Regions from separate parts of the Paenibacillus sp. FSL L8-0708 genome, predicted to be linked through region 1. Evidence: riboswitches for the same ligand, from Rfam matches in the RefSeq annotation. Region 1 holds a riboswitch; the other holds the start of a gene.
What was found. Region 1 has a riboswitch for cobalamin ahead of NYE58_RS05000 (DUF4430 domain-containing protein). Riboswitches for the same ligand answer to the same signal wherever they lie in the genome.
Positions count from the first base shown of each region.

Region 1 (7,731 bases):
TAACTATGTTCACCGCAAAACATTAAACATGGACGAATTTCATAATATCGACGGGGAAATTCGCAGATTTATTGGTAAGGTGGACAGACCCTTTAAAGATACAATGGATGTTTATTTCGCGAATACGGGTTATTTTGCAGTATCTGCGTTGGGCAGCAACCCTGTGAATCAAAAGATTGAGGGTGTAGTAAGCCCGATTCGTGTAGACGAGCCTTTTATTTGGCTGCTGCATAAGCTGAAGTATATTGAGGGGAGCGACGGCCCGTGAATGTTTTCTCAGGGTCAACAATCGCCCAACAGATGTACACCCGCGAACGTCGCGGAGTGTTTCGTTCCACAGAAGGCTTCGATACGGTAGCGAAATCAGATAGTCTAGACAATAATTTTGTGAAAAAAATCCTTCATCCCTTCTGCCTCTACGATGCTCCTGCGGAGTTAACCGCACGTGGAGAGAAGGATGAGGCTGCATATCCTGGTGCGCTGCACCTATTTCATGCTGAGAACGGGGATACAGTTATTGGGCTTAGTCGTTATCAAGCGGCCGATTTCACAGGCCAACGAAGCGCTTTTTTTGCACATAACTATGTAGTTCCTGCTTCACGTTCCGAAGAAATTGTGCAGAGCTATGGAGACTGGCTGCATGCTGATTTTGCAGAGCGTTATACGGGAGAGCTTGGTGGAACCTTGCCGGAGCTGCCCTCTATTCCAGTTGTTCGCACAGACCGCAGCCCTGATCCAATCGCAGGCTTACGCCTGTTAGGGATTGATGAAGGGATATTCAAGGCATTATTGCAAGCGGTGATGCTCTCTGTAGCAGGTAAGAAAAAAATCTACGTGGCTCTAAACGTACCTATCACCGAGTTGTCCGCGCGGGCGGTGGAGCTTACAGAAATTCTGTATAGCGTGCTGCCGTATGAATTCCGCCGTAGATTAGGCGTGATTACGTATGCGAATGAACCGCAAAGCCGTAAATATATACATCTTAGCTTTGTGGAAAAAGGTTCACTTCGTCCCGGTGATCGCAGTATTGAGAAGGATTATACCTTTGATTTGGCTTCCGGACGGATGGGGAATGTCGATTTTGGCGAGACCCGCCAGCCTTATGCTGATTTGGTGTGGAAGCTGTTACTGCTGAATCCAGGAGATATTAACGACTTCGTAAGCTTCGCCGATCAGATTCTGCGTGGAGAGAGTCCTGAGCACAAGCTAACCCTTTCTTTCTATAATGAGCTGGCTATATTTTATGAGATTGAGCAAGGGAACGAGCATTTATATACGGAAAACAAGAGTGCGGTGCTAAGTGGTTTGCTTTCTTACCTTAAACCAGACGGTGCAATTCATTCTAGAATCCGCTTGAATGATATTTTCCTAGAAAGATTTGACCGGGAATTTGATCTGATTCGGCAAAGAAATGTGCCAGATCCGGCGATTATGGAATGCTTTAAAGAGTATTTTGTACTTAAGGATCACAATTACAGGGTCAAAATCGTGGATTATTTCATCAATGGGATGCTTCATAGTGTGGAAGCGGGCCGCAAGGATATCTTGAGTGCTGCTTACGGGATCATTGAGAGTAATGATGAGTTAAGTGCAGCTTACTTCCAGCGCGTGATGTCTGAAACTTATTTCCGTAAGCAGCTGCTTGAGCCTTACATGGAATCAAGACTAGCTGCGGCGTCCAGATCTGCGGATATTCTGAGCTTTGTGCTCCATTGGGGGCGGTTCCTGCCAGTGGCGTTAGAGCAGTCTTTTGCTCAAAATGCTGTGAAGGATTATTTGCTAGAAAAGCTCCAGCTGGAGCATGATCCGGTGGCTTCTGTGGCGGAAATTCATGAAATTGTAGATAAGGCAGAAAAAGATCGCCGCAAAGGAACAGGAGTTGCTCCTAAGGCACTCTCCCTAATGCAGGATCTTGCTGCTTCAGCAGATAGATTCTTACTGAACCGCTTATCGCTTTCTGATATGACGCAGGAGGAGCTTCTGGAGGTAGTTTTTTTACGGTATGGTAATGTTGTCGATTGGCAGCCGCCACTGGATAGGATTAGCAAGCAGAAAGAGAATGCGCTGCGTGCCGCTTACCGCTGGTTTGGTGAAGAGAAGCCGAATGAGGAGATTTTTACAGGATTGTCTCCGCAGGAACTAGACGATGTGCAGCTACTGGGTCGTCGTTTGCTAAAAGAGGCGCGTGTTCTGGAACCCTTTGAACGGCTTCCGCTAGCCTTTTACTATACAACTCAGCGTGAAGGGGGTCCGCTGGATTACGATGCGCTTCTGGAGCTGTTAAAGCGTAAAGCCGGTTCCGACAAAGAAATCATCTATCGGTTTTTTGCTTGGTCGCAAGGCAATCCTTTATTTACGGTTTCGAATAAAAAGCTGCAACCGGGTTACCGTAAGGCGATTCTGAAGTATTTCCTGAGCAGTGATCGTGAAGCGTTCAAGAATCGGGAATTCCGAAAGAACTATGTCGCGGCAGCTCGGCCTGCTCTGCAAAATGTGTACAATGAAGCCCGCTCCCAACTGGCTTCCCCGCTGGCGCGCTGGATCAGCCGCAGCCGATTTCGACTCTTAATCTCCGGCTCCATTACGGGTATTCTGGTGATTATTGCAATTATCGTATTCAGTATGCTGCGTCCGGATGATACGAAGACGGCTCTGCCGGGGACAAGCCCTGAGCCGACCCCTGTTCAGAGTGCAGGCAATATGCTGCCTCCGGCTTCAGTATACTTGAAGGATCAGAGCGTCGAAGGAGATAAGGGGAGCAGCATATTGGTGTTCACCTTCGCAAGTGCAGATGACTGTGTGCAGTTTCAACCGACTGAGGTTAGTTTAATGTCTTCGTCTACAGAGATAGATAAAAGCTTTAAGGTCGCTGCTACAAATGGCACTTGTCCAGTGCCGTCAACGGATGGGACGGATGAGGGAAACACCGCTGACGAGTCAGATACCGCTGGCACTACTGGAGGAACAGCAGAAGGTGCAGATGCTACTAATTCTGTAGCTGATGCATCTCCGTCTCCTACGCCTTCCTCTGATACTGAGAACAGCACTGGGTTACCTTCCGCAACAGCTGTGACTGAAGGTGAACAACCTTCCTATCAGGTTGAGGTTACATTGGAGTCTGGAGCGACAATTCTAGAGAAAAGTATGATCAAAGCCGGAAGATTTACATTGATCGTAGATCCCGATCCTAATATTCCACCAGCTTCTGATTCAAGTGCTGAACCCTCCCGGACTGCAAGTCCGGATGGAACAGTCGAATAACAAGCTTTCTGAACAGCAATAACTACCGGAAGGTGGCGTATTGCTGTTCATTTTTTTGCTGCCCATACTAAGCTTTTCTATAGACATGCTATGTATTAATAGATATGATTATGGATGTCAAAATAAGATACTACATACTGGAAAAGGTGCAGACTAAATCAATCTAGTCGTCTGCTTAAAAGGGAAGTCCGGTGCAAGAGTCCGGCGCGGTCCCGCCACTGTATGTGCGGAGCGTTTCTTCTATAAGCCACTGCCCCGAAGGTAGGGTGGGAAGGTGAAGAACAGCGATGAAGCATTAGCCAGGAGACCTGCCTTTTTCGTGAGCGTTTCTATTCTTCGTGGGGTAAGAATGTGGAACATATACAGATGGACTGTTGGCAGGAAGCAAGCGCCGCAGCCTCAATTTGTAATCTTCCCTGACCGCCCTCCAAAGGGGCGGTCTTTATGTTATGCGTCTTATTCCCGGCAGTACCCATTCTTATACAGAAAGAGGTTAAACAATGAAGAAAATCATGTCTTCCAAGTTTGTAGCACTTGGGCTGGCCTTATTCATGGTCATTTCAATTCTAGGAACATCTCTTGCTCCGGCGGGACAAATATTTGCAGAAGCGGGCGCTGGCGCCGGTCTGGAGGCAACTGCCGCGGAGCGGATTAATGTTGCGGATGCGACTTATGCGGCTGCAGAATATCTCTTGAAAGGTGGCGTGCAATCGGATTGGCAAGCCATTGGATTAGCGCAAGCAGGGTACAAGCTGCCGGCTAGTTACCTTTCAGAGCTTGAGAAAAAAGTAAAGGATGCAGCTGGCGATTTCACCAATGTAACCGATTATGCTCGAATCGTGCTCGCAGTGAGAGCGATTGGTGCAGATCCTACTAGCTTTGCTGGTAACGGAACGACTCCTGGCTATAATCTGATTGAGAAAATTTATAATAATAGCAAGCTCAGTGAACAGACGCTTAATAATCCGGTATATGCTTTACTTGCGCTGGATTCTGGTAAATATAATATCCCAAGTGACGCGAAATGGACGGCGGATAAGCTCCTTACGGAGATTCTCTCCAAACAGAATCCGGATGGGGGCTTTGCACTAACCTCAGGTGCAAGTGAGCCTGATATGACAGCGATAACCTTGACGGCTCTGGCGGCACATAAAAATAATCCCGAAGCCTACTTAGCAGGGCTACAAGCCGTAGCTTGGTTATCTACAGCTCAAGATAGCCATGGGGGTTACGGTGACAGTGCTGAAAGTAGCGCACAAGCAATCCTTGGACTCACCTCCTTCGGAGTTGATCCTAGTGGATTAGAATACACCAAAAACAAAGTGGATCTAATGGAGAACCTGCTTAGCTATCGTCTAGCTGATGGTAGCTTCACCCATAGCCGTGGTGGAAGCAGTAATATTCTGGCGACAGAGCAAGGTCTTCAGGCGCTGGTTGCCTATAATTTGCTATATAAAGGAAGCAACAGTAAGCTATACGATTTTTCCAAATCCTCCATTCAGAGCTCACTCATCTACGCTCCAGTAACGATTGAGGGACCACAGGCCACGTTGGCACAAGGGTACGCCTATGCTGGCAACGCACTTGGAGCGTTAGAGAAGCTGGCGCTTCAAACGAACTTGCCGATCACAAATCCTTCGGGCAGTTATGTGACTGGCATCGGAAGTATTGCTGCTGGAAGCTTTGGTGGTTATGACGGATGGATGTATGTTGTATCACGTGACGGAAAATGGATTAATCCCGATGTAGGCATGAGTGATTTTGTACTTAAAGATTCAGATCAGGTACTGGTTTATTATGCCGGAGATGACACTAAGCTTGTGGATTCCGTTACGCTTTCCAAAGCAAATCTTAAAGAGGGCGATTCCTTTACCGTCACTGTAACTAGTAAGACGTGGAAATGGGACGCTGCTACGAACACTTCCTCTCCTGTAACTGCAAAAGCTGCGGGTGTTCAGGTCCAAATTGGAGCTCAGACGGTAACGACGAATGCTAAAGGTGAGGCCGTATTCTCAGGAAATATGCCCGCAGGTGACTATACACTGACTGTAACTGGCTACCGTGAAGGCAAAGCCCCAACGATTGCTAAATATACAAAAGCTCTAAAAGTGATTTCTAAGAATGTAACAGCTTCGCTAACCGTTGAAGGCCCGGAAGGGTTGATTAGTGAGGGGACTTTGAAAGCCTCCAATGCCCTTGAAGCGTTGCAACAACTAGGGTCTACCGATGATTTTAAAGTAGATATCACCAAATCGTCTTATGGCAACTTTGTATCAGGTATCCATGGAGTTTCGCAAGGTACTTACGACGGATGGTGGAGCTTCGTGGTATCACGCGGCGGGGAGTGGATATATCCAAGTGTGGGTATGGATGCGTTCGAACTACAGGAATCCGATCGTGTGCTTGTCTATTATGCAGGAGAAAATACACAGGTTGTAGATGCTGTGGTGCTTACCCCATCACAGCCAAAAGCTAATGAAGCTTTTACTGTAAAGGTTTCACAGAAAAAGTGGGTGTGGGATCAGGAAAGCTTCACTTCTGATCCGGTTACCTCACCAGCTGCAGGTGTGCAGGTTTCGATTGGTGATAAGAAGGTAATCACGAATGAACAAGGTGTGGCTGTTGTTGATGGGGGTCTCCCAGCAAATAGCTATACAATAACTGTTACCGGTTATGCTAAAGATAGCGTACCGAGCGTAGCGCGTTATACTCAGTCTCTGACTGTCGGATCGTCTGTTATTGCTCCAGCAAAAGCTACCGCTACCCTCTCAGTGATTGGAGATAGCCGGAGAGGAACCATCCTAGCCAGTACAACAGTAGCTCTAAAAGAGGGCGAAACGGCTTATAGCTTACTAGTCAGTCAATTAGGGACTAAGGTAGTATCATCCGGCAACGCTGGAAGCATCTACGTGAAATCTATTGACGGGTTGGCTGAATTTGATGGAGGCCCAAGCAGCGGATGGAAGTATAAAACGAACCGGGATGCGGATCCAAGCATCAGTGCAGACAGTTATATTTTGCAGAACGGTGATACTTTGTACTGGTACTATACCTCTGGAGAATAAGGAAGAGGAAGTTTGATTAGGCGGGCACACATGGATTCGGAGTAATAGCGGATCGGGTGCCCGCCCTTTTTTATTTGAGGAAAGTCGTTTTATGACAATATATACTTTTATTCGACACAATATTTTAAAAATCATCAAACTCTTAGCCCTTCCGACCGATAAAAATAGATAGATCATAAGATAATGTGAAGGCGGAGTGTAGATGAAAAATTTGAAAGTGAAATACAAAATAGGGCTGCTTTTGGTATTCGCAGTAATTATGGTGAATGCTGTAGGGGGCATAGGCATCATCACAATGAACAAAATGGCCGAAAAGACAAATGAGACATATAATGAAAATTTATTGCCTGTTTCTTACGTAGGGCAGATGCGTACGAATAATCGGGCTATTGAATCCTATCTTTTGGAGCGTTTGATTAGCGTTGATGCCAGCAAAAACAAAGAACTTTCTGAGAGTATCCAAGTGAAGGTTCAAGATAATAATGAACTTATGAACAAGGTGAAAGCGATTCAGTATAATGATCCTGCTATTGTAAGTAAAATCAAAGAGTATGAGTCCTTTTTGCCAGATTATCGTGCACAGCGGGATAACATTATAAAGATTGCTGATAGTAATCATAATCAAGAGGCCTATAAAGTATTTTCAGGCGAATTTAACGAATCCCGTGAAAAAATGATCAACCTGCTTAAAGGAATTAGTGATTCTTTGCTTAAAGATGCTGATGAACACAATTCAGGTTCCATGGCAACCGCTAAAAGCATGCGTGTAAACAATACCATAATGATTACTTTCGCTTGGGTGATTTGTATCTTGATTAGTATTGCAATCATTCGCCTGATAACAAAACCGCTTAAAGAACTGCAAGGACTAATGAAGCGGGCAGAAGATGGAGATTTGACCGTGGTAGCAACGTACACCGCCAAGGATGAGATCGGCCAAATTAACAGTTCATTTAACAATATGCTGCAGGGCTTGCGGAAGATGATGCAAGGGATTGCAGAGAGTGCAGAACTGCTGTCAGCTTCATCGGAAGAGATGAGCGCTAGTGCTGAGCAGACCTCATTGGCTTCACAAATGATCGCTGTATCTTCTGGAGAGATTGCCGCGGGTTTTGATGAGCAGACAGAGAGCATTAACAGTACAACACGTTCCATAAAAGCAATGACCAATGATATTGCAGCCGTAGAGGGCAGCAGCTATGAAATGTCGGATCTAATGGGAGTAGTTTCCGGTTCATCGGATCGTGGAGTAGAGGCTGTAGACCAAATCATTGTGCAGATGAAGGAAATTGACCTCAGTGTAACTCAGAGTCAGGAGATTGTTTCTAATCTGGGGACATTGTCACAAGAGATTAATACAATTATTACAACGATTAACGGTATTGCTACACAGACGAATCTGCTT
Region 1 covers NZ_JBBPBC010000001.1:1,117,608-1,125,338, forward strand. Annotated here, with positions in the region: gene NYE58_RS04990 (hypothetical protein) at 1-268, shown strand, start outside; gene NYE58_RS04995 (GAP1-N2 domain-containing protein) at 265-3,261, shown strand; cobalamin riboswitch at 3,389-3,591, shown strand; gene NYE58_RS05000 (DUF4430 domain-containing protein) at 3,762-6,326, shown strand; gene NYE58_RS05005 (methyl-accepting chemotaxis protein) at 6,529-7,731, shown strand, end outside.

Region 2 (7,731 bases), 170 kb from region 1:
GGTTATGGAACATGCAATGCAAGAGGACAGTAATAATTCAGACTTCTATTACTATAAAGGATACTTCTTAGGGGAACTCGGGAGATATGGGGAAGCTTTGGCAGCCTATCAACAGGCACTTACTATCGAACCGGATGACCTTGATTTCTATTTCTATACCGCAAATGCCTACCGAATGATGAAGCGATCCGAGCAAGCGTTAGCAGAGTATGATAAAGCGATAGAACGCGATCCTGGCGAAAGCTTCTTCCGCTATCATAAATCCAATTATTTAAGAGAGTTGGGCAGGCATGAGGAAGCGGTTAAAGTTATGGATCAGCTTCTGGAACAGCAGCCTGAACGGTATGATTTCTCGTTTCATAAGGCGAACAGCTTGAGATCACTTGGCCGGCATCAAGAGGCAGTTGAGGCGATTGAGAACGCAATTGCTAACGATCCGAGCAATCCTTTATATCATCATCATAAGGCACAGTCACTTGGTTTACTTGGTGATCATGAAATGGCCATTCAAGAAATAGATATTGCTATCAGCTATAATCCTGCCAATCCGGATTTTCACTCCGCGAAGGAACAATTTCAGCTGGCCCTTAAACGCTAATAAATGAGGATCAACTGATCCGTCAGGAGGAATGGAATGAGTAAATTTATAGTTGTAGCCATTGGCGGTAATTCATTGGTGAAAGACAATGGCCGCGATTCTATAGAGGATCAATCTGAGGCAGTACGTGAAATTGCTGTCAATATCGCTGATCTGGTGCAAGCAGGCAACGATGTGGTGGTTACTCACGGCAACGGTCCACAGGTTGGATTCGAGCTGAGACGAAGCGAGGTGGCTTCGGAAGTCACTGGAATGGATGTTACTCCGCTGGTCAATTGCGTGGCGGGCACGCAAGGGGGCATAGGCTATTTAATTCAGCAGGCCTTAACAAATGAATTCATTCATCGCAGATTAGACAAAAAGGTTGCCACAGTCATTACTCAGGTCGAGGTTAGCAAAAATGATCCGAATTTTCAGTCTCCCTCGAAACCAGTGGGCTCCTTCTTCACGCTTGAGCAAGCAGAGGAGATGAAGCGTGCCAAGCCAGATTGGGTCATCATTGAGGATTCAGGTCGTGGTTACCGCCGTGTTGTTCCATCACCTAAGCCGATTGATATCGTTGAAAAAGACGTCATTAAATCACTCATTGAGACGGGTTATGTGGTAATCGCTGTTGGCGGAGGCGGGATTCCTGTGATCAAAACCGAAAATAATACCTACGAAGGTATCGATGCGGTCATTGACAAAGACTTTGCTACAAGTCTGCTGGCCGAACAGATCGATGCAGAATCGCTGATCATTACAACAGGAGTTCCTCAGGTATGTGTGAATTTCGGTACGCCTGAGCAGAAGGCTCTTGAAGAAGTTACAGCGGCAGAAATGTTGGTATATGCGGAGCAGGGTCATTTTCCTGCTGGCAGTATGCAGCCTAAAATTGAAGCAAGTCTTAGCTTTTTGAAAAAAGAGGGACGTAGAGTTATCATTACCAATCCGGAAAATATGAAAGCTGCGATGAGCCAACAGGCTGGCACACATATTGTAAATTAATAGGATCTAATTTATCTCATTATTTCATGGAAACCGCCACTGATCTAAATCAGGGCGGTTTTTTGACATATTCATGAATTGTTATCTAACTGTTGCTTTCAGATGGCCATATTCTGGTGAATAAAAGGAAGATAAGAGGTAAAACTATGTCCACTATAGAGAAAAAAATACATTAAAATGCGGGGGTAAAAGATGATATCGAATAAAGGAACAACACAACGTTTTACCAGGGCTACAATTCTTTGTTGTATTTGTGCATGTATGGTATTGCTAAGTGGTTGCACTAAAGCAGCGGATGAGACTCAAGTGCCTACTCCAACAGCTCAAGTAGAAACTGCAGCACCTTCTGCAGAAGCAACTACACCTGTACCTACAAATAACGTAACAGAACAACCCCTAACATCTGCGTCACCCGGCTCAAATACTGGGAAACTTCCAGAGGGGGTTAGCGTTCAGAGAGTTATCAAGGAGGTTTCGTTAAAAGATAACTATCATAAAAAGGTTGAGCTGCTAACTGACGGAGGCAAGCAGGTCACCATTACAGATTCGAATCAAAAGATTGTTTTGCAGCAGATTGAATATGACGGAAGGATCACTGCTGTTAAGGGTAAACAGGTTACTGTTCAAGTAGAGGGCGGTAAAGAGCAAACCTTAACGATTCCTGATCATATAGTCATTGAAGATGAAGACAAGCTCGGATTGAATAATGGCGTTGAAATCGAGTGGACGGTAAATGCAGATGGACAAATCGAAAGTGTGGAATTGGACGATTAAAAATTTACCGAGGTGAGCTGGATGAAATTTCTAATCGTACTTGGTAGTATTCTTGTTCCCATTGTTATGCTGATGTTACAGGGGAAATCGATAAAGTGGCGTATGGTTTTTAATGTTGTTTCGGTCTTAAGTGCGATTATCTTTGGAAATATTTCCGCCTTGGCGATTTACGAGATATTAAGAGATCGTGCTGTGTTTATGACCTCGATCCATGCGATATTTTTGAATCCAATGTTTCTTATTACCGGAGCCTATCTTGGCGTATATTTAATTTATCGGTTGATGATAATTTCGTATGATGAGGTTTATATGTGATAGGTAGAATACAAATAGGGATGTTCCCTGAAGGGACACCCCTATTTGTGTTGTTAACAGGACCGATGCTTAAGAGGACTTTCCTACAACGTTTGTTCCGCTCTTCGTGATCTTGTAGGTGATAATATCCCCATTCCAGAAGTGGAACTTCAGGATAACCTCGCCGTCTTTAACATCTTTAAAGAACGCGGGAAGCAGCTTGATTTCTTTAGTGTTATAAGAAGGTGAGAAGGTATTGCCGAATTCCTTAAATGGAGTCCAGTCCTGCGGACCTGCATTGCCACCAGCGGTATATACAGCTTCCATTGTGGCAAGCTGGTTACCATTAAAGGTGGTCGGAATGGCAAAGGATTCAGTCGTGCCTTTTGCATCGCTTAATTTAGCTGTATCATACACAATGACCTTAAGTCTCCACGCAACACCCTTGTTGAATTTCAGAGTCAGCACGGCATTTTCACCGTATTTTTGGGAAGCTGTGAGCTTTTTGAGTTGGCTGGCTTTGAGGGTGAGCTCCTCACCATTTAAGGTGTAATCTTTACCTTTGGTCAGATACTTTCCGTTGGCACTAATGGTGGTTAGCTTATTGCCGTTCAGGTTTAGCTTAACCTTGGTATCTTTGATTTGTGCACCTTTTTTTAGGTAGACCAAATCGCTTTCGGTGCTGGAGGAACGCTCCTTCAGACCAGACATTAATACATTGTGGAGTTCAGGATCAGACCACTTATAAGTTTTACGGTTGAAATGCTGCCCGTTATCCCAGAGCATGGAAGTCATTTTCTTTTCTTTCAAATAATAAGTCAGATACTCAAAGAATTTAAGCTTCTCGCCCTGTTCAATCACACCCGTGTCTTTATCGAACCCGAGTAAACCAAATTCACCGACGATGACAGGGATGCCTTTAGCTACAAATGTATTGTAAACGTTATCAAAAGTTTGAGTGATATCGTTTTTTGTATCTTTTTCAAACGTGGTGTAGCCGGCAATGTTCACACTAAAAGGCCAGAAGCCATAGAAGTGAACGGTCGCAATAATATTTGGATCGTTCAGAGCCGTAATCGTCTTATAGAGATGATCCATTCTTGTTTGCGTAGGTGAAGACTCTAATGAAGGTAATACAAGTGGGCGGAGGTCGTTTTTCCCACCGGATTTGCGCACGATTTGATAGAAAGAGTTATTAAGTTCAGTAAGCATTTGCTCCATTTTTGCTTCGTCTGTGCTTCCACCATCGGTGAATCGAGGTTCATTTATGCTCTCGAACATCAGCTTATCGGATTTGTCCTTGAAGCGATCGGCAATTTGAGTCCAGGCTGCATTATAACGTGCCAGCGTTTCATCGTGTTTTTCTTCCATATGGCTTACCCATAGCCAGGAATCATGATGGACATTAATCATGACATAAAGCTTGGCGTCCAGTGCCCAGCCGACAACTTCTTCCACGCGGTCGAGGTAGGCCTTTTCTAGGGTATAGTCTGGTGCCGCACCCATGTGAGTATCCCAGGTCACAGGAATCCGAATGCTTTTATAGCCTTGAGCGGCGATCTTTTTAATAAGATCTTGGGTCACACGTGGATTGCCCCAGGAGGTTTCATCCTCACCTGTAGCATCTAAAGTATTGCCAAGGTTCCATCCGGGCTGCATTTCGTCTACATAGGATTGGATCTTACTCTTTGGCGCTGCCTTAGCTTGTTGCTCGTCCTTAGTTGCAGCTGCGGCCATGGATGAGAACAGAGAGAGCAGAAGAGCGGTGACAAGTGTCAATGATAAGAAGGATTTCTGGATTCGCGTAGTCATTGAATTCTCCTTTGTGAGATAAATTTAGGATGCTTGGACCTGGCTTTGACGCTGTACTTGGTGGTTAGATGAACACAAACACCTCCAGTTTTATTTTGTAAACGCTTTCTGAATATACCCTAACATAGAATACACTTAGCGAGTACCTTACTAATTTGTGGTAAATTCATATAAGAATTAGTGATTTAAATTAATTTACCCCACAGTTGGATAAAGAAATTATTTGAATAACCCTACTCGTAGAAATTGGTTATTAAATAGGATTATCTCTAGCTGCCCGTTATACAAAAAAGAAATATAACATGACAAAAACATATATATTAGATATGATGAAGCATGAAAATTTAAAATTAGGAATAGGTGCCAACTATGAATGTTGCGGAAGTACAATCATAGATTGGTTAAATGGAAAGCGGGTGTGAATCCCGCGCGGTCCCGCCGCTGTGAAAGAGGAGTCCTTGCAAAATGCCACTGGGAAACTGGGAAGGCAGCAAGGGTGATGATACTTGAGCCAGAATATCTGCCTTTTTCTGTTACACCATCAAACTCTACGATCGATAGAGAGGTGCTTGAATAGTGTTTGCCAGCTATTATTGTGGTTCACTATCTTAACCTCTTGACGTTTATGTTGAGTGGTTTTTTTGTGGTTATGAGAAAGTTTATTCTGTTTTTTATCATAGGTATGAAGGGAAGGGTTATGGAAAAATGAAGAAAAATAAGTTTTTAGCGTGGTTACTTATTGTAGCTGTATTTATTACGACATTCTCTACAAGTGTAATCCCGGCTCAAGCAGATGGAGCAAGCTCTACCCTTAAAGGGTATGTATCTGTATCCGTAGAGAAATTCACCTTAGGCCAAGGGTATATTAACGAACCTATTAAAGTTCCGATTTATGAAGGCGATAATGGCGCATCTTTAATAACACGTGCGCTAGGTGATGGGAATTATAGATATTTAGGAAATATAGATAGTGGTTTTTATTTATCAGAAGTTAAAGATAGTGGCAGAAGTGAAGTCAATATTCCACAATATATTTTAGATATGATTTCAGCCGATGGGAATACAGTCGGCACTAAAGCAGACCCAGATTGGTTAAGTCAGTTTGACTACACCTCCATGTCGGGTTGGATGTATGCAGTAAATAATGTGTTTCCTCCGTTTGGGATGACCGATTATAAGCCTCAAGACGGTGACATCATTCGAACTCAGTTCACCACTTATGGCTATGGTTCTGATCTTGGCGGCTGGGGGGAAATCCCAGTTCAACTTGCCAATAAGGATGCTTTAACTGCGGAAATCGCCGAGATTAATAGTGCCCCTAATAAAGAAACTATTTTGGACAGACCAGTAGTGCAATCGGCAGTTTATGAAGCCTATTCCGTGCTCGAAAACATGGCAAGCTCTCAAATAAGTGTAGATCATGCGCTTGTCGGTCTTAATAATGCATTAGACATTGAACCCCCTGTTATTACAGTAAGTGGCATACAAGATAAACAGGAAGTATCCAATAAAGAAATAAGCTTCAAAGTAGCTGTCACAGACAATGTATATAGTGACATTACTCCAGAAGTGAAGCTGAATGGAGTTACTTTATCACCTGCAAATGGGGAGTACAAAGCTACTCTGAATTCAGGCAGTAATGCAATTACTGTAACGGCTCTTGACGGAGCTGGAAACAAAACAAATGTAACTTATCAGGTTACTTACAAACTGGAAACTACAGTTGCCGTCAAACAACAGTTAGATAAAAACCTTGCTTATATTTTAAATACTGTAAAGAATCCAACGTTTGGAACAGGCAGCGGAGAATGGTCGATCCTTTCTCTGGCACGGGCGAACTATACAGTACCTAACGGTTATTATGATCTCTATTACAATAATGTAGCTACGAAAATAGCATCAATCATTAAAGAGGATGGAAAACTCGACGCCAATAAAAGCACAGAGAATTCCAGAGCGATTCTAGGACTTACCTCTATCGGAAAAGATATCACAAATGTTGCGGGATATGATCTGAGAAAAGCACTCGCTGATTATCAATATATCCAAAAGCAAGGCAATAATGGTCCGATTTTTGCTCTGATCGCGTTAGATAGCCATAACTATGAGATCCCTGTAGTTGATGGAGTTACAGAACAGACCACAAGAGAAAAACTAGTTCAGTACATTTTAGATAAAGAGGTTAAAAAAGGTACAGCAGAAGCTGGTGGCTGGGCATTAGGCGTAACCAAAGCCGATGTCGATATGACTGCGATGGCGATGCAAGCTCTTGCACCTTATTATGCAACCCGTGATGATGTAAAAGCTGCCGTGGATCGGGCCATCCAATGGCTGTCCGATAACCAAAACAATCAAGGCGGATTTACAAGCTGGGGAAGCACTAGCAGCGAGAGTATCTCGCAGGTAATTGTAGCCTTAACTGGTGTAGGTGTAGATCCGCACACTGACGCTAGATTTGTTAAAAGTGGAAATTCGCTTATTGATGCATTACTTAGCTTTGCTGCACCTGAGGGTGGATTTAAGCATATCCTCACAGGCAAAGTAGACAATATGGCAACGGACCAAGGTACGTATGCACTTGTGTCCTATGATCGTCTGCTCAATCATAGCAACCGTCTCTTTGATATGAATGATGTGAAACTGGAACAACCAGAAGAACCGGGGCCTGGGCAACCAGAGGGTCCGAAAGAACTTCCGTTACCTTCTGGGGAGAACCCGAAAGTTGAAATCCCAAATGACGCTAATGATTATATCGTTCCGATCAGCGCTGGAGATAGCAACAAAGAAATCACAGTAGCTATTTCAGAAGAAAATCAATCAAAGGTTAGTGTCAATTTACCAAGTAATAGCGTCCTTCCTCAGATAGAGGCCATAAAAGGTAACGTATCTGTAGTCATTCCTAAGGGTGCAAAAGTTACAAGTGGGGATGCCTCTGCGATTGAACTGATTTCAGCTTTAACCGGTGCAGAATCTGCACTAAAAGATAGTGTGAATCAGATTATTCCTGGGGACAAGAAGCTTGATAACATTCTTCAAGCATTTTCCATGGGTGGTAGTGCAAGAGTAGAATTTAGTCAATTTATTACGTTAACCTTTAAGGACCTTAAAGGAAAAGAAGCTGCTTATATTCAAAATGGCACCCCTCATGCCATTCAAAAATTTGCAAGTGATGACTTAGGTTTTGCAAGCGGTAAGTCTGAGTATGCCTATGATAGTGGAAATGACTTAATTGTAAAAACCAATCACTTCACTGACTACATTGCGTA
Region 2 covers NZ_JBBPBC010000001.1:947,745-955,475, forward strand. Annotated here, with positions in the region: gene NYE58_RS04300 (tetratricopeptide repeat protein) at 1-598, shown strand, start outside; gene arcC (carbamate kinase) at 635-1,585, shown strand; gene NYE58_RS04310 (hypothetical protein) at 1,778-2,359, shown strand; gene NYE58_RS04315 (transposase) at 2,381-2,674, shown strand; gene NYE58_RS04320 (cellulase family glycosylhydrolase) at 2,744-4,465, opposite strand; cobalamin riboswitch at 4,807-5,007, shown strand; gene NYE58_RS04325 (S-layer homology domain-containing protein) at 5,171-7,731, shown strand, end outside.
Region 2: it holds a riboswitch for cobalamin, as region 1 does, so the genes downstream of both, NYE58_RS04325 (S-layer homology domain-containing protein) here and NYE58_RS05000 (DUF4430 domain-containing protein) in region 1, are expected to answer to the same signal.